One region of the Microbulbifer sp. A4B17 genome, then DNA from elsewhere that is predicted to be linked to it. Evidence: predicted binding sites of a transcription regulator. Region 1 holds the regulator's gene; each other region holds the start of a gene.

Region 1 (4,909 bases):
TTCTATACGGACGACCAACCCAAGTGGGCAGCCCGCTCTAAGCGCGGTATTGCCTTCAATCGGGGGAAACGCATAGTGCTCAATGGTGATGTTCAAGTTGATGAACTCCCAACCCCGGATGGCATCCAATTAAAAACGCAACGGCTTACGATCTTCCCTGACAGGGAATTCGCCGAAACCGACAAAGTTGTTACTATTAGCTCTGGCCCCAACCGGACTGAAGGGACGGGCATGCGCGCTTACCTGAAAGAAAACCGGATGGAAATTCTATCCGACGTGAAGAGCAGCTATGACACCCAATAACCGCCACCTCCCAATCTTGAAGGCCTTCGCTGCAATTACGCTGGCAGCTTTTACTGCTGTAGCGCAGGCATTGCCCGATGACCGGACCCAGAAAATCTCTGTGGGCTCTGACTCCATGTCGGCCGACCGAGCCAACAACCTGGTGGTTTATACCGACAATGTAGTCATCACCCAGGGATCTTTGCAAATCAGGGCGGACAGAGTAGAAGTTTACTTTACCGCAAGTGATGAAATAAGCAGGGTTGTCGCCGTGGGCCGCCCGGCACACTTCCAGCAACGGATCCTGGACAGCCAGGAGCCGGTAAAAGCTCATGCTGAGCGCATAGAGTACGTCATCAGCTCTGAAGAACTACAGCTCAACGGCCAGGCTTATATCGACCGCGATGGCAACACCCTGACTGCCGAGAAAATTGACTACGATCTCGCAACCGAGCAAATGAGCGCTCGCAGCCAGCCGGGCCAAGGCAGAGTTGAGATGATCTGGAAACCTGAAAGCACCGAGACCAGCGAACCCGCCGGCACCGACGCCAATCAGTAACCCAGCAGAGCTTTAAAGCCTGTAAAAACAGCGCTATTTACAATGATGTAATCCGCAGCCTTATATGGCTGCGGCCAGATTTCAGGACTCACTATGCCAACGCTACAAGCGTTACACCTCGCCAAACAATACAAGAAAAGAAAAGTTGTTCAAGATGTCTCCGTCAGTGTCTCCAGTGGACAGGTCGTTGGCTTGCTGGGACCCAACGGAGCCGGTAAAACAACCTGTTTCTATATGATCGCAGGGCTGGTGCAAGCCGACGCCGGGCAAGTCCTGATCGACAACGAAGATATCACCCGCCTCTCAATGCACGGCCGCGCCCGTAAAGGAATCGGTTACTTACCCCAGGAGGCCTCTGTATTTCGGCGCCTGTCAGTACGCGACAACATTCTCGCAATCCTTGAAACCCGCAAGGGACTCAGCCGGGCCGAGCGCGAAAAACAGGCCCAGGAGCTGCTCGAGGAATTCAATATAACCCACATTGAAAACAGCCTCGGAATGGCCCTCTCCGGGGGGGAGCGACGCAGGGTAGAGATTGCCAGAGCCCTGGCTACAGACCCCAGTTTTGTCTTGCTCGATGAACCCTTTGCCGGTGTCGACCCTATTTCTGTGAACGATATCAAGCAAATCATTCGCCACTTGCGCGACAGGGATATCGGTGTCTTGATCACAGACCACAACGTGAGAGAAACCCTGGATATCTGTGAAACTGCCTATATTGTCAGCGAAGGCCACATTATCGCCTCTGGAACACCAAATGACGTACTGGCCAATCAACAGGTACGCGAAGTCTATTTGGGACACGAATTTACCATTTGACGGCAAATGGTGACAAATGTAATCAAACAGTCAGTATATCGAGAATCACATCATATTTTACAAGCGGACTGACTCCTCAAATCACAATAGTCGGCACGCTTATTGCTTGTAATAGTTTGTAGGCCGGGGTAGTCTGCGCCATCTCGGGTTAACTTTGACAACCCCATTGTCGCACTGGCCTGCACCCCTAAACTATGAAGCAGTCTCTCCAGCTCAAGCTCGGCACACAGCTAACCATGACCCCGCAGTTGCAACAGGCAATACGCCTCTTGCAACTCTCAACACTGGATTTACAGCAGGAAGTCCAGGCAGCCCTCGACGGCAACCCAATGCTGGAGGCTGAAGGTGAGGATCTGGCTCCAACAACAAACACAGAGACTAACGGACAGCAAGAACTGCCACCCTCCACCACAAGTGAAGAGATAAACCACACCGCCAGTGAGGAAAAAGAGCTCGGAGAGACAGACTGGAGCCAGGATATCCCCACAGAGCTGCCGGTTGATTCTCATTGGGACGATATTTACAGCAGCTACAGCGCTCCTTCGGAGGGCGAAGACCCCAACTTCGAGCGCAACACCTCCACCGACACACTCCAGGATCACTTGCTCTGGCAATTAAATCTCACTGCACTATCCAGCCATGACAAGTGGATTGGCGAGCACCTCATTGATGCCATAAACCCAAATGGCCTGCTCAACACCAGCGTTAATGACGTTGCAACTTCCCTTCAAGTTGAAGAGGATGAGGTGGTTGCAGTCCTAAAAGCCGTACAACAATTCGAACCTGCCGGCTGCGGCGCACGGAGCCTTCAGGAGTGCTTGTTACTCCAGCTCCACCAGTTGCCAGAGGAAACTCCTTGGTTAAAAGAAGCGCAGACCATTATTGAGCGCCACCTGGAATTACTAGGGAAAAGAGATTTCAGGCAGCTCAGCCGACGTACACGCCTAAATGAAGCCCAGCTCGGCGAGGTAATTCGCCTTATCCAAACCCTCACCCCTAACCCAGGAGAAGAATTTAACGGCGAACAACCCGCCTATGTCATCCCCGATATTATTGTGTCTCGCAAGGAGCATCGCTGGCTTGTCGAGCTGAACCCGGAGATTACCCCCAAGATCCGTATCAATGGCCACTACGCTTCTCTAGTAAAACGGGCTGATAACTCGCAGGAAAATAACTTCCTTCGGGACCATCTTCAGGAGGCACGCTGGTTCCTTAAGAGCTTACAGAGTCGCCACGACACCCTACTAAAAGTCGCTACGTCCATTGTGGATAAGCAGCAAGGCTTTTTTGAGGAAGGCCCAGAAGCAATGAGACCGATGGTTCTGGCAGACATTGCTGAAACCATTGGCATGCATGAATCCACCATATCCCGAGTGACCACCCAGAAATACATGCTTACACCACGCGGGGTGTTCGAACTCAAGTACTTCTTCTCAAGCCACGTCAGCACAGATTCCGGTGAAGATGCCTCATCCACTGCTATTCGGGCCCTTATTCGTAAACTGATTGATAGTGAAGTGCCACGAAAACCGCTTTCAGATAATAAAATCACCCAGGAATTGGATAAACAGGGCATCAAGGTTGCGCGCCGAACGGTAGCGAAATACCGCGAATCCATGGGTATCCCCTCGTCAAGCGAAAGGAAACGGCTAATTTAGTGCCCTCCCCTGGCCGACCAATTATTTTGACCCACGATTCACCAGCAGTCACCACCTGCTGGCGCCCTCCACCGCCCAGCCTGCAACCAAAACCCAAAATTTGAGTGTATCCTTCCATTCTGGCCCACTTCCTAGTAGGGTTGCGACCCGATAGGGGGGTGAGTGCCGGCTTGTGATGCACCGTTAAGGAGAAATCCATGCAGATCAATATCAGTGGCCACCACGTCGACGTTACCTCACCTATGCGCAGCTACTGCGAAAGCAAAATGGAGAAGCTGTCCAGGCATTACGACAACATCACCAACGCGCAGGTTATTTTATCTGTCGAGAAGCTGATCCAAAAAGCTGAAGCGACAGTACATATCAATGGTCACGACCTCTGTGCTGGATCTGAGGACAGAGATATGTACGCGGCAATTGATGCGCTCACCGATAAGCTGGACCGCCAACTGAAAAAACACAAAGAGAAGTTGCAGAACCATCGCTGAACTATGACACTGGAAGCATTACTCTCTCCCCGCCTCAGCCTTTGCCATCTGGCGGGGAGCAGCAAAAAAAAGCTACTGCTCAATATTGCCCAGGCCATCGCCGAACAATATCCCCAACACGACTCCGATACAGTTTTTAACCAGCTGATCGCCCGTGAGCGCCTGGGCTCCACCGGTATAGGTGATGGTGTCGCCATCCCCCATTGCAGGCTGCCCGGCTGTGATAGCCCCATCGGGGTTCTCTGCACCACTCAGCCCGCCATAGATTTTGACTCTGTCGATCGCCAACCTGTCGACTTACTGTTTACTCTCCTGGTCCCCGAAGATGCGGAACAGGAGCACTTGGATACGCTGGCAGAGATTGCCGCTCTGTTTTCCGATAGCTTGGTAAGAGATAAGCTAAGGCAGGCACAAAGTAGTGATGAGCTCTATGCCCTAGCTATTGACAGCACTGCGGCCGCCTGAGGACGTTTCGGTTAACGACTGACGCCCAGCACTGAAATGCGCCCCCGGTGCCCGGGTAGTGCAGCAAGCGGAATAATAAAGACTTGACCAAAGAGAAGGGCTCTCTATGCGCTTGGTGATAATTAGTGGCCGCTCTGGATCCGGCAAAAGTTCTGCCCTACAGCTATTGGAGGATGTCGGTTTTAACTGCATCGACAACCTTCCCACCAGTCTGCTCCCGGAGCTGGTTAAACGGGTAAGAGCACAGCCGCCTAAAGAAAATACCCCGCTGGCCCTGGGTGTCGATGCCCGTAATCTCTGGCAGGACATCAGACAGGCTCCGGGCGTTATTGAGTCCCTGCGCGAGGCTGGTGTCCAGTGCGATGTTATCTACCTCGATGCCCGCGAGCCGGTGTTGGTTCAGCGATTCAGCGAGACACGGCGCAAACACCCCCTCAGCAACGATTGCACTCATTTGCTCGAAGCTCTCAATCAGGAAAAAGAGCTGCTCACCCCCATCTCCACTATCGCGGATATGGTTATTGATACCAGTACCCTGAGCTTGCACCAGTTGCGCGAATTGATAAAAAACCGCGTTGTCGGTGAACAATCAAGCAGTATGGCAATCCTGTTCCAATCCTTTGGATTTAAGCATGGGG
Region 2 (4,909 bases), 1.8 Mb from region 1:
AACATGGGCGCGTCCGGCGACGATAAACCCAATGAATTATTTGCTTTTGATCCAAACGGGACCTTTATCGAAGATCCACAGACAACTAAAGTTCACCATATCCGCATGATTGACTGGGACGAAGACCTCTCCTTAGATCGTATTGAGCCATATCAAATGCGAAGCGGTGCCGACATTATGATTACCGGGCAACTCAGTGACTGCTGCTTCTGCATTGGCGGACACAACGCAAACATGCCGGTCGTTGCCCACATTCGTCCAAGGAAAAAGCAGGGGCTTAATGGACTAGCCACCCACAATGCCATTATCAACCGAGGGAAGTTCTGGGTTTTTGGCGGAGTTCAAAAGTCTCTTGGACGTTCAGCCCTGAAACCCCACCATCACGCCTATACAGATTACGCCTCTGTTATTGGGGTGCGAGTCAAGAATCAGTGGCAAATCTATTCTCAGCATCTAAAAACTCCCAAAGGACCAATTCAAGCCGTCACCCGACTCCTGTAAGCCCTTCTTAAACAACAATGGCTCAGGTAAGCGCACATACTAAAAAGCCCTGCATTTGCAGGGCTTTTAAAATCGAAAGCAGATATCAACCTATTAGCTGAAGAATCTCCTCTGTTTTTTCCCGCATTAACACCTCATTTCCCCGGGATTCAACATTCAAGCGGACGACTGGTTCAGTATTTGACATACGCAAATTAAAACGCCACTCGGGGTAAGCGATGCTCAACCCATCCACGTGCTCAACGCTGTCAGCTGCAGGTCCATACTTTTCCTCTGCCGCCTTTAACAGTGCTGCAGCATCCTGAACCTTTGAATTAATCTCTCCCGAACATGGGAAAGCAGCCATGCGTTCACCAACAAGCTGTGACAGCGATTTACCACTGCGACTTACCAACTCAGCGACCAATAACCATGGAATCATACCGCTATCGCAGTAGGCAAAATCCCGGAAATAATGGTGCGCACTCATTTCACCGCCATAAATGGCATCTTCCTTGCGCATACGCTCTTTAATAAAGGCATGACCAGTTTTGCTCTGCACCGGCTCTCCACCAGCAGCGCGGACAATATCCTCGGTATTCCAGAGCAGGCGTGGATCATGAACAACTTTGGCTCCGCTGTTTTTTGCCAGGAAAGCTTCTGCCAGCAAGCCAACAACATAGTAACCTTCAATAAAATCACCACTTTCATCGAAGAAAAAACAGCGATCAAAATCACCATCCCAGGCTATACCAAAATCAGCGCCGCTTGCCCGCACTGCCTCGGCAGTAGAATTGCGGTTTTCTGGCAAAATTGGGTTGGGAATACCGTTGGGAAAGTTGCCGTCGGGCTCGTGGTGAACTCGCACAAACTCAAACGGCAGGTGTGGAGCCAGCGCATCAACTACCGCCCCTGCACCACCATTACCAGCATTAACCACCAATTTTAATGGTTTCAATGCAGTATTATCGATATACCCCAATAAGTGCTGCACAAAATCAGCACGGTGTTCAAAGCGCTGCAAAGTGCCTCTTTGCTCAACCGGAGCAAAGTTGTTTTCTTCTGCCAAGCGCTTGATATCCAGTAGACCGGTATCACCACTGATTGGACTACTGCCTGCACGTACAAACTTCATGCCGTTGTAGTCCATAGGATTGTGACTAGCAGTAACACAAATACCGCCGTCAAAGTCCCCATGGAAATTGGCAAAGTAGACTTCTTCTGTACCACACTCGCCGATATGGAAAACATCGGCACCCGCATCTCGCAATCCATTCACCAGTGCATCAGTCAGCTCACCACTGGTAAGCCGAATATCATGCCCAACAACTACTCGACGAGCATTCAGGAACTGGGCAAAGGCACGCCCCACTCGATAGGCAACATCGGTATTAAGTTCATCGGGAACACGGCCGCGAAGGTCATAAGCCTTAAAGCAAGTCAGCTCACTCACTTGCTTTTCTCCTCAGCAGCCTGCTCTGGCAAATACACATTCTCATAAACGTGGTTAGTAGCATCGATAAAGCCCTCTACAGAGCCACAATCATAGCGGCGACCTTTGAAGGCATAAGCTAATACACAGCCCTGTTGAGCTTGCGCCATCAGCGCATCGGTTATCTGGACCTCACCATTTTTGCCTGGCGGGGTATCGCGGATCAGGTCAAAGATATCCGGTGTCAAAATATAGCGACCGATAATTGCCATATTACTGGGGGCATCTTCCGCTGCGGGCTTCTCAACCATATTGGTAACTTGGTACAAGCCGGGCTTAATCTCGTTACCACCGATCACACCAAACTTATGAATCTGCTCCTTCGGTACTTCCTCTACAGCAACAATACTGCAGCGAAACTGCTTATATAGCTGAACCATTTGCCCCAAAACGCCTATATCTTCATTCAGACAAAGGTCGTCAGCCAATACGACGGCAAACGGCTCGTCGCCAACCAGACGGTGTCCCTGCAAAATGGCATCGCCGAGGCCTCTCATTTCACCCTGGCGCGTATAAGAAAAGCTCGCTCTATCGATCACTTTCCGCACTGAGTCCAGGTAACGCTCTTTACCAGTACCAGCAATCTGGTGTTCCAACTCAAAGTTAGTATCAAAGTGGTCCTCAATTGCACGCTTGCCTCGCCCTGTGACAAAACCGATCTCGGTGAGTCCTGCCTCTATAGCTTCCTCAACGCCATACTGAACCAGTGGCTTATTCACTAACGGTAACATTTCTTTCGGCATTGCCTTAGTGGCAGGAAGAAAACGAGTGCCGTAACCGGCAACAGGAAATAGGCATTTCTTGAGCATTCTGCTCCCCCAATCAATTTAAAACAGCGCACCCCGCGCAGGGCAGGCAACGTATCATAGCGTCGTGGCGCGAGCACTTACACACGATAACGTTAAACTTGGCCCAAAATGTGAATTTCCCCGAGGATAAACACCGAAACTATCAGAATATATTGGGGAATTAATACGCTAAAGAGATGGTATTTGTGAAGACAATTTTCGCGCCAGTCACAAAAAGCGCCTTGACCGACTGGACAAGCGACACACAGCCCTTAGAATGCCCGATCTTGCAAAAGTGTCCAATCTCAATTGCATAACCACCCACTAACGGGGAAATGATGAGTAATTTTGTACAAAAAAGTGAGTATACCAGAGAGGAGCTTCTGACCTGCTCCCGTGGCGAGATGTTCGGCCCAGGCAACGCCCAGTTGCCGGCTCCCAATATGTTAATGCTTGATCGCATAACCCATATATCTAAAGAAGGGGGCGCCTTCGGCAAGGGAGAGCTGATCGCTGAGCTCGACATTCACCCCGATCTATGGTTTTTCGACTGCCACTTTCCTGGCGACCCTGTAATGCCCGGTTGCTTGGGTCTGGATGCCATGTGGCAATTACTGGGCTACTTCCTAGCCTGGAAAGGAAATCCCGGCCGCGGTCGCGCACTGGGCTGCGGGGAAGTTAAATTTACTGGCCAGATCCTCCCCACCAGCAAAAAGGTGACTTACCATATCCAAATGAGCCGGATTGTTGAGCGCAGGCTTGTTATGGGTATTGGCGACGGCAGTGTCTCAGTGGATGGAAGGGAAATTTACACCGCTAAGGATCTTCGCGTAGGCTTATTTACCCGTACGGATAATTTTTAAACTCGTTTAAGACTAAAACCGGTAGAAACCATCAGTCCTCTGCCGACAAGCTATGCTGGAGATCACTATGCGTCGGGTCGTCATTACCGGAATGGGTATCACTTCCTGTATCGGTACCAATACTAAAGAAGTCACCGAGTCACTAAAATCTGGCCGAAGCGGCATTCGCTTCCAAGAAGAGTACAAGGAACTCGGCCTGCGCAGCCAGGTGGCCGGGCCTGTGGACATCGATTTCAAGGAGCATATCGATCGCAAGCAATTGCGTTTTATGGGCGACTCCGCGGCCTATGCGTACATAGCCATGCGAGAAGCTATTGATATGTCTGGCCTCGAAGAGACCGATGTTTCCAACCCGCGTACAGGCATCGTAATGGGCTCTGGGGGTACATCTACCCAACAGATTATTGACGCCGCACATACCCTGAAAGAAAAAGGCGTGCGCCGCGTTGGCGCCTACCGCGTTCCTCAGGTAATGGGTAGCACCGTATCTGCATGCCTAGCTACCCCCTTCAAAATTAAGGGGGTCAATTACAGTATTTCCTCAGCCTGTGCTACCAGTGCCCACTGTATTGGCCACGGAGCCGAGTTAATCCAGATGGGTAAACAGGATGTTATCTTTGCCGGCGGCGGTGAAGAACTCGCATGGAGTCTCACCCACCTGTTTGATGCTATGGGAGCCCTATCGAGCAAATACAACGACAATCCATCTCATGCCTCTCGACCCTACGATGCAGATCGCGATGGTTTTGTGATCGCTGGCGGCGGTGGCTGCCTGGTACTCGAGGAAATGGAACACGCCCTGGCTCGCGGTGCGACCATCTATGCGGAGCTGACCGGTTACGGCGCAACTTCCGATGGTTACGATATGGTTGCCCCAAGCGGTGAAGGCGCCGCCCGCTGCATGCAGCAGGCTCTGGCCGGTATGGACGGCAAAGGGCTGCAGGGTAGCGTGGACTATATCAATACCCACGGCACCTCTACGCCTGTAGGCGATATCGCCGAGTTGAAGGCCATGCGTGAAGTCTTCGGAGATACAGTTCCGGCATTCGCCTCTACCAAATCTCTGACAGGGCACTCGCTGGGAGCTGCAGGGGTTCAGGAGGCCATTTACAGCCTGCTGATGATGCAGAATAACTTTATTGCTGCATCAGCCAATGTAGAGAACCTCGACCCCGCTGCGGAAGGCATGGACCTTGTCCGCCAGCTGCGTGAGACTGAAGTCAAACGGGCTATGTCCAATAGCTTTGGTTTTGGCGGAACTAATGCCTGCCTGATATTCGATAAAA
Region 3 (4,909 bases), 880 kb from region 1:
GCGACCAATTACTTTTCAAGACCTGGAGGACTGCAATGTCAGCGAAAACGCTCGGTTTGATTAATGAAAGTGAAGCGAAATGGATAGACCTGCGCTTCACCGATACCAAGGGTAAAGAACAACACGTTTCCATCCCTGCGTCGGAAGTTGACGGTGAGTTCTTTGAAGAAGGCAAAATGTTCGATGGTTCTTCCATCGCCGGTTGGAAGGGCATCAACGAATCCGACATGATCCTGATGCCGGATGACGAGACCGCTTTCCTCGACCCCTTCACCGATGAGAGCACCGTTATCATTCGCTGTAACATCGTCGACCCAATTACCGGTCAGGGTTACGAGCGCGATCCTCGCTCCATCGCTTTGCGCGCTGAGGAATACCTGAAGTCCACTGGTCTGGGTGACACCGCTCTGTTCGGTCCCGAGCCCGAGTTCTTCGTATTCGACGACATCACCTGGGGTGCCGAAATGGGCGGCGCCTTCTACAAAATCAACTCCGAAGAAGCGGCCTGGTCTTCCGGTCACAACTTTGCCGAAGGCAATATTGGTCACCGCCCCGGTGTTAAAGGCGGTTACTTCCCGGTTCCTCCGGTGGATTCCCTGCACGACGTTCGCGCCGCTATGTGTTCCGCGATGGAGCAGATGGGCCTGCGTGTAGAAGTGCATCACCACGAAGTGGGCACTGCCGGCCAATGTGAGATCGGCGTTGCCGCCAACACCCTGACCAAGAAAGCGGACGAAGTACAGATCCTCAAGTACGCTGTACACAACGTTGCCCACGCCTACGGCAAGACCGCGACCTTTATGCCCAAGCCGCTGGTTGGCGATAACGGTTCTGGCATGCACGTTCACCAGTCCTTTAGCAAGGATGGCGTAAACCAGTTTGCCGGTGACGCCTACGCTGGTCTGTCCGAAGCTGCTCTGTACTACATCGGCGGTATCGTTAAGCACGCTCGCGCCCTGAACGCGCTGTGTAACGCTTCCACCAACTCTTATAAGCGTCTGGTACCTGGCTTCGAAGCGCCGGTAATCCTGGCTTACTCTGCGCGTAACCGCTCTGCGTCTATCCGTATTCCTTTCGTGCCCTCCCCGAAAGGCAAGCGCATTGAGACTCGCTTCCCGGACCCGACCGCCAACCCGTACCTGTCTTTCGCCGCGCTGCTGATGGCGGGTCTCGACGGTATCAAGAACAAGATCCACCCTGGCGATGCTGCGGACAAGGATCTGTACGATCTGCCGCCGGAAGAGCTGGCTGAGTACCCGACTGTCGCTTCCAGCCTGGAAGGCGCCCTGGATGCTCTGGACCAGGATCGCGAATTCCTGACAGCCGGTGGTGTATTCACTAACGATGCTATCGATGCCTACATCGAGCTGAAGCGTGAAGAAGTAGAGCGTCTGAACATGACCACTCACCCGGTCGAGTTCGATATGTACTACTCCGTGTAATGGCGACCGGCATCACGATGATGCCGTCGAGCCGTTCTCGAAAAGTCCGCACTACTCTGGTGCGGGCTTTTTTATTGCGGGTACACTGTCAGCCGGGACTCTAGGGCTCTGTGGTTTGCAGCTGCAATAAACGGCGCCAAAAGTATGAAAATCCCTATACCTGAAATGGGGGGAGTTGCAGGGTGGCTAATAGAATGTTGGGAATTCGAGAACTACTGAAAGCTGTTTTATTAGTTTTGCCACTAGTGGCTTTTGTGGCTTTCGCAGAGAGTGGAGCCATATACAAAATAGTGGGTCCCGATGGTCAGGTAACCTTTAGTGATACACCACCACCAAACGGCAGCTCGGAAGAGGTTGAGTTGGCACCGATCAACATCCAGCCGATCGCCTTGCCCCGGCAGCTACCCTCAAAAAAATTGTCGCCGAATACGGAAGATAGAAGTTCCGAGGCTGTTTCGATACAGATCGTAAGCCCAATAAATGAGGCTACTATCCCTCCTGGGCAAACCCTGATTGCGCTTGAGGTACAAGTAACTCCAGCCTACCCAGAGGGCTCAAGCTTTTATGCGATTATCGATGGGCAACGCTGGCAGGGGAGTGCTTACGGTAATGCCCTGGATATTTCGGCTCTTGAGCGTGGAACGCATACCCTACAGGCCGTCTTGGTGGGCGCAAACGGGCAGGTTATGGCTCAATCCAAAGTGGTTACCATTTACGTGAAGCGCCCCATAGCTAGGGGTTGAAATACTGGGGGGCGAAAGCCCCCTCAATCTAACTGCCCTCTCACTTCCTCCCATCTCCCAATCCAGTCTGTTTATTTTTTGACCTGCGCACCGTTCTGGTGCATTCTGCCTGTAGTTGGCGACACCTCATTTTTTAAGCTGAGTAACTCGCTATGCCACTAGAGCTCACTGCGCACCGATTGTGTCCGGTTGAAGTTGTTTCCGCCTGCAAATGCCAGCATATGCGCCATTTTGGTTTGCTTTTTGCACTGACTAGATACAGCGCTAGTTTGCTGGGGGTGACCAAAGGGAGTTTGGTCAGAGCCTCGGAATGAATCGGAAATTTTGTGAATGCTGAATGATCGCCAGTTGCGCCAATTACTCGATAGCCTGACTTCCGCAGTGTTGGTGTTGGATGAAAACTTATCGCTTTGCTATTTGAACAATGCTGCTGAGGACTTGTTGGCCGCCTCCAGTACTCGAGTCAAAGGCTCGATGTTGGAGGAGGTGGTGCGAGAATCTCCCGCTGCCTATGAGGCTATGCGGGAAGCGCTGCGAAAAAATGAAAAGTACACAGTACGCCGTGCCAGTTGGCGGCTGAATAATCTTGAAACCCGGACTGTGGATTACTCAGTCAGCCCGGTCCCCGAGTTTTCCGTGTTGCTTGTGGAAGTGCAGCCGATGGATCGCCTGTTGCGAATTGCCAGGGAGGATGCGCTGCTTAACGCCCAGGAAACCACACGCAACCTGGTTCGCGGTATGGCCCATGAGGTCAAGAACCCCCTCGGCGGTATACGAGGTGCCGCACAACTGCTACAGCGAGAGTTGCCCGACCCGGCACTGGATGAATATACCCAGATAATCATTGAAGAAGTGGATCGACTGCGCAACCTCGTCGATCGTTTACTGGGCCCACGCCAGCCGGTAGTACTGCAACCGGTTAATGTGCATGAGGTTCTGGAGCGCGTTGCCCAGTTATTGGATGCGGAGTGCATCGGTGAATTACAAATCCGCAGGGACTACGATCCATCGATTCCCGATGTCCCCGCAGATAGCGAACAATTGATCCAGGCGTTGCTCAATATTGCCCGCAACGCCATGCAGGCCATCGATGAAAGTATTGGTCTCAGCAGTGGGGAGATGGTATTGCGCACTCGAATACAGCGCCAATTCACCATCGGCCGCCGCAATTGCCCATTAGTCTGTCGTATAGAAATCGAGGATAACGGCCCAGGCATACCGGAGGAGATTCGCGAGCGGATATTTTTCCCGATGATCTCCGGCCGCGCCGAGGGCTCTGGCCTCGGCCTTTCCATCTCACAGAACATAATCAATCAACACAAGGGGCTGATTAAGTGTGACAGCCAACCCGGCCGCAGTATCTTCCAGATTTACCTGCCCCTTACTACCGAATTAGCAAATACAGGAGCCTAGAGAATGAGTAATCGCGTTTGGATTATTGACGACGACAGATCAATCCGCTGGGTGCTGGAGAGAGCGCTATCGCGTGAGGGGATTGATACCCATTGCTATGAGAGCGGTGACCGCGCCCTGGATGATTTCTACAGTGATTCACCGGATGTGGTGATTAGCGATATTCGTATGCCGGGTTCCGATGGATTTAAATTGTTGCAGCGCTTCCAGGCCGAGCGGCCGAGCCTGCCAATAATTATTATGACTGCGCACTCGGACCTGGATAGCGCCGTAGCCGCTTACCAGGGAGGTGCCTTTGAATACCTGCCCAAGCCATTTGATATCGATGAAGCGGTTGCGGTAACCCGGCGCGCTTTGATGCATGCCAGTGAACAGAGTGCTGAAGAGCGGGTTGAACCGGAAAACGGCCAGGGTAATAAAGAAATTATTGGTGAGGCGCCAGCGATGCAGGAGGTCTTTCGCGCGATTGGCCGCCTGTCACATTCCAATATCACCGTATTAATCAATGGTGAATCCGGCACCGGTAAGGAATTGGTGGCGCAGGCACTGCACAATCACAGTCCGCGCAGAGATAAACCATTTATTGCCTTGAATATGGCGGCCATTCCCAAGGACCTGATGGAGTCCGAATTATTCGGCCATGAAAAAGGGGCTTTCACTGGTGCCAGCTCTCAGCGAGCCGGACGCTTTGAGCAGGCCAATGGCGGCACCCTGTTTTTGGATGAAATTGGCGATATGCCCGCAGATACGCAGACGCGGTTATTGCGAGTATTGGCTGATGGCGAATTTTACCGGGTCGGTGGCCACACTCCGGTAAAGGTGGACGTGCGCATTATTGCCGCGACTCACCAGGACCTGGAAGAGCTCGTATGCCAGCATAAATTCCGCGAGGACCTGTTCCATCGTCTGAATGTTATTCGCATCCATATTCCTAGACTGGCGGATCGCCGGGAGGATATTCCGCGATTGGTGAGGCACTTCTTTAATGCTGCGGCAAAAGATCTGGGGGTGGAGCCAAAGATCCTAACCAAGGAAACTGAGGAGTATCTTTCCGGGCTGGATTGGCCCGGTAATGTACGACAACTGGAAAATACCTGTCGCTGGATTACCGTAATGGCTTCCGGACGCGAGGTGCATATTGAAGATTTACCACAGGAGTTGCACCAGCAGGGCGCGACGACAGAAACACCGGCAGACTGGCAAAAAGCTCTACGTCTGTGGGCCGACCAGGCCCTCTCCTCGGGGCAGCGCGAGATTTTAAATGAAGCTGTTCCCGCATTTGAAAAAGCGCTGATAGAAATTGCTCTCAAG

What was found. The regulator sigma-54, encoded in region 1, starts transcription at its own class of promoters, with help from an activator protein. The targets are predictions, from matches to a motif close to TGGCACANNNNTTGCNNT.
Region 2: galU (UTP--glucose-1-phosphate uridylyltransferase GalU) is a predicted target of sigma-54. The motif match lies at 2,970-2,987, and genes of this name have one in related genera.
Region 3: glnL (nitrogen regulation protein NR(II)) is a predicted target of sigma-54. The motif match lies at 2,418-2,435, and genes of this name have one in related genera.

Annotation. Positions count from the first base shown of each region.
Region 1 covers NZ_CP029064.1:3,886,601-3,891,509, forward strand. Annotated here, with positions in the region: gene lptC (LPS export ABC transporter periplasmic protein LptC) at 1-303, shown strand, start outside; gene lptA (lipopolysaccharide transport periplasmic protein LptA) at 290-841, shown strand; gene lptB (LPS export ABC transporter ATP-binding protein) at 935-1,660, shown strand; gene BTJ40_RS17115 (RNA polymerase factor sigma-54) at 1,855-3,318, shown strand; gene hpf (ribosome hibernation-promoting factor, HPF/YfiA family) at 3,516-3,806, shown strand; gene ptsN (PTS IIA-like nitrogen regulatory protein PtsN) at 3,810-4,271, shown strand; gene rapZ (RNase adapter RapZ) at 4,378-4,909, shown strand, end outside.
Region 2 covers NZ_CP029064.1:635,249-640,157, reverse strand. Annotated here, with positions in the region: gene BTJ40_RS02905 (hypothetical protein) at 1-501, shown strand, start outside; gene BTJ40_RS02900 (phosphomannomutase) at 587-1,933, opposite strand; gene galU (UTP--glucose-1-phosphate uridylyltransferase GalU) at 1,930-2,781, opposite strand; gene fabA (3-hydroxyacyl-[acyl-carrier-protein] dehydratase FabA) at 3,099-3,623, shown strand; gene fabB (beta-ketoacyl-ACP synthase I) at 3,691-4,909, shown strand, end outside.
Region 3 covers NZ_CP029064.1:4,767,088-4,771,996, reverse strand. Annotated here, with positions in the region: gene glnA (glutamate--ammonia ligase) at 36-1,442, shown strand; gene BTJ40_RS20875 (DUF4124 domain-containing protein) at 1,625-2,185, shown strand; gene glnL (nitrogen regulation protein NR(II)) at 2,516-3,598, shown strand; gene ntrC (nitrogen regulation protein NR(I)) at 3,602-4,909, shown strand, end outside.